Regions from separate parts of the Pseudomonas sp. AMR01 genome, predicted to be linked through region 2. Evidence: predicted binding sites of a transcription regulator. Region 2 holds the regulator's gene; each other region holds the start of a gene.

Region 1 (2,270 bases), on a different contig from region 2:
CTGATGACCCTGGCGATCATTGACGACCTCGGCGCGATCATCGTGATTGCCGTGTTCTATTCCAGCGACCTGTCAGGCGCCGCCCTGGCCGGTGCGGGTGCGTGTTTCATTGCCTTGATCGCAATGAACCGACTGGGCGTCATCAAGCTTGGGCCGTACCTGATCATCGGCCTCATCCTGTGGGTGTGCGTGCTTAAAAGCGGTGTACACGCCACCCTGGCCGGCGTGACCCTGGCGTTCTGCATCCCGCTGCGCACCAAGAATGCCGAGCCATCGCCGTTGCTCACCCTCGAACACGCCCTGCACCCGTGGGTGGCCTACGGCATCCTGCCATTGTTTGCCTTTGCCAACGCCGGCGTGTCCCTGACCGGCGTCAGCCTCGACAGCTTCACCCACCACGTGCCCATGGGCATCGCCGCCGGCCTGCTGATCGGCAAGACCATCGGCGTGTTCGGCCTCACTTGGCTCGCCGTCAAAACCGGCCTGTCCGCACTGCCGAGCGGCGCCAATTGGGGCCAGGTGTTCGGTGTGGCAATCCTGTGCGGCATCGGCTTCACCATGAGCCTTTTTGTGGGCTCACTGGCCTTTGTACCGGGCGCCAGCGAGTTTGCCGGTGAAGACCGCATGGGCATTCTGACCGGGTCGATCCTGGCGGCGTGTATCGGGTATGCGGTGACAGCAATGGCGAGTCGCAAGAAAGCTTGAGTCCTCTTAAGCACCTCTAAAACCCCTTCCGGGCAACCGGTTGGGGTTTTTCTTTTTCCGCCGCTCAAGTTTCATGATTGCCCACCTAAAGACTTCCCCCCTCCCGCCGACTATCTGTTGTGGTGGCCTCACTCTCCCTGCCTGAGACACCCGCCCGAGCTTGCTTCCCAACGCGTTTTCATCCCGAGCGACAGCCCATGTTCCTGAGAAATATAAGAATCGCAGCCAGAGCCTTCATCGGCTTCGCTGCCATTGCGTCGCTGAGTGTGTTTCTCGGCCTGTTCGCGCTCAAGCAGATTGGTGAAGTCCAGTCACAGGCCACTGACATTCAGAACAACTGGATGCAGCGCGTGCGCCTGTTGGCGCTGGCGAATGCTTCACTTGATCGTTTTCGCCTGGGCGAAATGGCGCACATCCTGTCCTCAAGCGATGCAGATATGCAGACCTACGAGGACAAATCTGCCGGGCGCTTGAAGGCGGTTAAGGAGCAGATGGGTCAGTACGCAGCGCTCCTGCGTACCCCGGAGGAAAAATCACGCCTTGAGGTGTTCAACCAGAGCCTGGAAGGTTACGCGAAGAACCACTCCGAGATGCTTAAACGCTCGCGCTCGGGTGATAAGGCCGGCGCCCGCGACTTTCTCAACAGCATCCGGGAAAGTTATGAGCAGATGACCAAGAACTTCGACCAGTTGATCGACCTCGCCAACAAAGGCGCTGAGCAGGCTGGCCGGACGTCCGAAGACGCCTACCAACACGCGGTAAACGGTATCGCGATCGTCATCCTGCTGGTGAGTGCCGGCACCGTTCTGGTGGCGTGGCTGCTGACCCGCAGTATTACCGGGCCGATCATTGAAGCGGTGCACGTGGCCGAAACGATTGCCAAGGGCGACTTGACCCAGCCGATTAACCCGACGGGCAACGACGAAGCCACGCGTCTGCTCAGGGCGCAGGAAACCATGCGTAACAACTTGGTGCAGACCTTGCGGCAAATCACCGGATCGTCCAGCCAATTGGCCGCTGCGGCCGAAGAATTGAATGCCGTTACCGCTGAAGGTAGTCGGGATTTGCAACAGCAGCATGGAGAAATCGAGCAGGCGGCCACCGCGGTCACCGAGATGACCACCGCGATTGAAGAGGTTGCGCGCAATGCCGCCTCGACTTCCGACCTGTCCCAGGAGTCGCGCAGCATCGCATTGAAAGGCCAGCAACGGATGGTCGAAGCGTTGAATTCGATCCAGGCGTTGACCCGAGGGGTTGAAGTCAGCTCCGGGCAGGTCGGCGGCCTTGCCGAGCAGGCAAAAGGAATCGGCAAAGTGCTGGATGTAATCCGTACGATTGCCGAGCAAACCAACCTGTTGGCGCTCAATGCCGCCATTGAAGCCGCTCGCGCGGGTGAGGCAGGCCGGGGTTTTGCGGTGGTTGCCGACGAAGTTCGTGCCCTGGCCCATCGCACCGCACAATCGACTCAAGAAATCGAGCAGATGATCGGCAGCATTCAGGCCAACACCGCCAGCACCGTCAACACCATGCTCGACAGCAGCACCATGACTCGGCAAACCCTGGGG
Region 2 (2,270 bases):
GCGCAAGAAGTGCTGTTGGTGGTGTGCGACGAACCGACTTCGATTACCGACGCCTACGCCCTGATCAAACTGCTCAACCGTGACCACGGCATGAATCGCTTCCGCGTGCTGGCCAACATGGCCCAAAGCCCGCAGGAAGGTCGCAACCTGTTCGCCAAGTTGACCAAGGTCACGGATCGGTTCCTCGATGTCGCCCTACAATACGTTGGTGCAGTTCCCTACGACGAGTGTGTGCGCAAGGCCGTGCAAAAGCAGCGTGCGGTCTACGAAGCGTTCCCTCGTTCGAAGTGCGCACTGGCGTTCAAGGCGATTGCCCAGAAGGTCGATACCTGGCCGTTGCCCGCTAACCCGCGGGGGCATCTGGAGTTTTTCGTGGAGCGATTGGTGCATCAAACGAGCGCAGGACCGGTGCTATGACATCCAGCGGCTACAACCTTTACAAAAAGTCGGCACGTGACAGCCAGGGCGAACTGATCGAGCGCTATGCGCCGCTGGTCAAGCGCATTGCCTATCACTTGCTGGCCCGCCTGCCCGCCAGTGTGCAGGTGGAAGACCTGATCCAGGCCGGCATGATCGGCCTGCTCGAAGTGTCGACCAAATACGACGCGAGCAAAGGTGCGAGTTTCGAGACGTATGCGGGTATCCGCATCCGTGGCGCGATGCTCGATGAGGTGCGTAAAGGGGATTGGGCGCCGCGTTCGGTACACCGCAATACGCGCATGGTGAGTGACGCAATTCGCGCAATTGAAGCAAAAACCGGTCGTGACGCTAAAGATCACGAAGTTGCGGCCGAACTCCAATTGAGTCTCGACGATTATTACGGGATTTTGAACGATACCTTGGGCAGCCGCTTGTTCAGTTTCGACGACCTGTTGCAGGACGGCGAACACGAAGGGCTGCACGAGGACGGCGCGAGTGCTCACCTGGAACCGTCACGCGACCTGGAAGACGAACGTTTCCAGGGTGCGTTGGCGGACGCGATCGCCAATTTGCCTGAGCGTGAGCGACTGGTGTTGGCGCTGTACTACGACGAAGAGCTGAACCTCAAGGAAATCGGTGAGGTCCTGGGGGTCAGCGAATCGCGTGTCAGCCAGCTGCACAGCCAATGCGCCGCCCGCTTGCGGGGGCGATTGGGAGAGTGGCGCGCGCGCTGACAGGCAGTGTGGGGACACTGCAGCGCAACTGCTCGAGAGGTTAATCGCCTTTCGCGGCTTCGTTCCGTGGTGCCCCTGGCAGTCCTTTTTGTGTAACGCCTGTTGATTGAAATGGCGCGTCCAGGTGCTGGGCGCGTTTAAGACTGCTTGGAGGTCGAATTGGACAAGAACATGAAAATCCTCATCGTTGATGACTTCTCAACGATGCGGCGGATCATAAAAAACCTGTTGCGTGACCTTGGGTTCACCAACACGGTCGAGGCGGATGACGGCATTACGGCGATTCCGATCCTCAACAGCGGGAGCATCGACTTTCTGGTAACCGACTGGAACATGCCGGGCATGACCGGTATCGACCTGCTGCGCCACGTACGCGCTGACGAAAAGCTGCGCAGCTTGCCTGTGCTGATGGTGACCGCCGAAGCCAAGCGTGAGCAGATCATCGAAGCCGCCCAAGCCGGGGTTAACGGTTACGTGGTCAAGCCGTTCACGGCGCTGGCGCTGAAAGAGAAGATTGAAAAAATCTTCGAACGCATCGGTCATTGAGGCTGCAACGGGGGAGCTATGGCGCATAAAGAAACGTCGCAGGGAGACTTTGAGTCGACCCTGAAAAAGCATGCTCACCAGTTAGTCGACAGCCTTGAAAAAGGCCAGTTCGGCGACGCGGTGCAGTTGATCCATGAGCTCAACCAGACCCGTGACCGCGGCCTGTATCAGGAAGTGGGCAAGCTCACACGCGAGCTGCACAGTGCGATCGTCAATTTTCAGATTGACCCGCATATGCCCCAGGCCGAAGAGATTTCGCAAATCACCGACGCGACCGAACGCCTGTCCTATGTGGTCAGGCTGACTGAAGCGGCGGCCAACCGCACCATGGACCTGGTGGAAAACGCCACGCCTCTGGTCAACGGCATGGCCAACGAAGCCCAGGCCCTGAGTGTTGACTGGGGCCGCTTCATGCGTCGGGAAGTGGGTGCAGAAGAGTTTCGTGAGTTGGCGCGCCGGGTTGAAGGTTTCCTGTCGCGCAGCGAACAGGAAAACCGCACGGTTTCCAGCAACCTCAACGACATTCTGCTGGCCCAGGATTACCAGGACCTCACCGGTCAGGTGATCAAG
Region 3 (2,270 bases), on a different contig from region 2:
GTTGGCAGCAGTGGTGATGTCAGTGTTGTTGACGGTGGTTTTGGTGGAGTTGGCAGCGGTGGCAGCACCGGCTGCGAACAAACCAGCCACGCCTGCGCCGCTCAGCGAGTAGCTGCTGGAGGAGTTCAGGGCAACTGCACCTGTAGCGATGATCGGACCAGCATCCAGAGCAACGGCAGTACCAGCAGTACCGGCACCGTCCAGGGTCGCAACCTTGATACCGGCAACAGCACCGGCGTCGCCAGCGTTGAAGGTCAGGTTTTCACCTGTATCGGACTTGACCGACAGGGCGTTGGTGGTCGAATCGTAGTTAACGCTGATGCCCAGCTTGGCAGCGTTGGACTTCAATTGGTCAGCCAGGTCGGAAGTGCTGGTCACACCAGTGAACTGCACGGCGGTACCGCTGCCGACTTTCAGGGTAAAGTTGGCGCTGGCAGGGGTTGCACCGGCGATTGCAGTGGAGTCAACGGTGAACTGTGCAGTGGTGCTGGCAGTAGCAGCCAGGCCGCCGACGGCGCCGTTCATCTGAGCAGCGATCTGCTTGGCGGAAGCACCGGCAGCGATGGTCACGCTGGTGGACTGGCCGCTACCGGTAACAGCGATCGCGCCGCCGGCAACGCCGGTCGCGCTTGGAGTAACGCCTTGAGTTTTCAGCTGCTGCGAACCAATGTTGTTGGCTGCAACGTTACCGATGCTCATGTCGATAGTCTGGTTGGCGTTGGCGCCGACCTGGAACGAGGTAGTACCGAAAGAACCGTCCAGCAGGTTCTTGCCACCGAAAGTAGTGGTGGTAGCGATACGAGTCAATTCAGCGGTCAGTGCTGCGTATTGAGCCTGGTTCGACTTACGGTCTTCAGCGCTTGGCGAGCCGTTGGCGGATTGCAGAGCCAGGGTACGCATGCTTTGCAGGATGTTGGTGGACTGCTGCATTGCGCCTTCAGCGGTCTGAGCAATCGAGCTGCCGTCGTTGGCGTTTTTGATTGCAACGCCCAGGCCGTTGATTTGGCTGGTCAGACGGTTGGAGACTTGCAGGCCGGCCGCATCGTCTTTGGCGCTGTTGATACGCAGGCCGGAAGACAGACGCTGCATGGAAGTTTGCAGGGCGCCGGAAGCCTTGTTCAGGTTGTTCTGAACGGTCAACGAAGCAAGGTTGGTGTTTACTGTTAAAGCCATGACGAAATCCTCGTGGGTTGTTTGCTGCGGCTTCCGGCCCTGGCAACCGCCGGGTGTGGCCTAGAGAACCTTCGTAATAGTTATCGTCGTATATGCCGGTTGCTTGAGGACTTTTTTGGTTTTTTTTACTGGCAACGCGCCATCCTTTGTAATTCAAGCGTTTACGGCAGCCCAATCCCCCGCGAATGCAGGGTTTTCTGGCGTCAAATAAAAAACGCCCAGGCTTTTTCAAGCCTGGGCGTTTTTTTATGCAGCGGGTTAAAGCATCAAGGGCGATGCAGAATCGCCGAACCCCACGACAGGCCCACGCCAAAACCACTGATTGCCACACGCTTCCAGGTGGAGTCGAGCATGTGCTTTTCCAGCAGTAGCGGAATGCTCGATGACACGGTATTGCCGGTCTCGACCATGTCCTTGATGAATTTCTCAACCGGAGCGTCTTCGAAACGCCGCGCCACCGCGTCGACAATCGCCGCACTGCCCTGGTGGATGCAGAACGCGTCGATTTCGTCGGCCTTGAGCGCCGATTCATTGAGCAGCTCGTGCAAATGCGCCGGCACTTTGAGCAAGGCAAAGTTGAACACCTGGCGGCCGTTCATGAAGAACACCCCGTCGCTGACCTTCAAGTGCGGCGCGCCAGAGCCGTCGGTGCCGAACTTCGACTTGCCGAGCTGCCACGGGGCATCCTCACCCATCCAGGTAGCCGTGGCGGCATCGCCAAAGAGCATGGTGGTGTTGCGGTCTTCCGGGTCGACAATTTTGGAATACGGGTCGGCAGTCACCAGCAAGCCGTTTTTCAGGCCGGTGGCTTCCATGAAGCCCTTCATCGCATAAATGCCGTAGACGTAGCCGGAGCAGCCCAGGGAGATATCGAACGCAGCAACATGGGTCGGCAGGCCCAGCTTGTCCTGGACGATGGCGGCCGTGTGCGGCAAGCCCTCTTCGTCGCCGTTCTGGGTTACAACGATCAGCGCGTCAATGGATTCACGCTTCAACTCGGGGTTGTTGGCAAACAAGGCATTGACGGCCTCGACGCACAGGTCGGAGGTTTCCTGCGCAGCATCCATGCGCGGCAGGAACGCCGAACCGATCTTGCC

What was found. The regulator FliA, encoded in region 2, starts transcription of late flagellar genes. The targets are predictions, from matches to a motif close to CTAAAGTTTNNNNNNNNNNNGCCGNTAA.
Region 1: Q7C20_RS14045 (methyl-accepting chemotaxis protein) is a predicted target of FliA. The motif match lies at 791-818, and genes of this name have one in related genera.
Region 3: Q7C20_RS10550 (flagellin) is a predicted target of FliA. The motif match lies at 1,254-1,281, and genes of this name have one in related genera.

The regions. Positions count from the first base shown of each region.
Region 1 is NZ_JAUTYR010000013.1:19,155-21,424, forward strand. Features, by position in the region: gene nhaA (Na+/H+ antiporter NhaA) at 1-705, shown strand, start outside; gene Q7C20_RS14045 (methyl-accepting chemotaxis protein) at 903-2,270, shown strand, end outside.
Region 2 is NZ_JAUTYR010000062.1:8,063-10,332, reverse strand. Features, by position in the region: gene fleN (flagellar synthesis regulator FleN) at 1-417, shown strand, start outside; gene fliA (RNA polymerase sigma factor FliA) at 414-1,154, shown strand; gene Q7C20_RS25905 (chemotaxis response regulator CheY) at 1,326-1,700, shown strand; gene Q7C20_RS25900 (protein phosphatase CheZ) at 1,719-2,270, shown strand, end outside.
Region 3 is NZ_JAUTYR010000008.1:175,084-177,353, reverse strand. Features, by position in the region: gene Q7C20_RS10550 (flagellin) at 1-1,173, opposite strand, end outside; gene Q7C20_RS10545 (ketoacyl-ACP synthase III) at 1,440-2,270, opposite strand, start outside.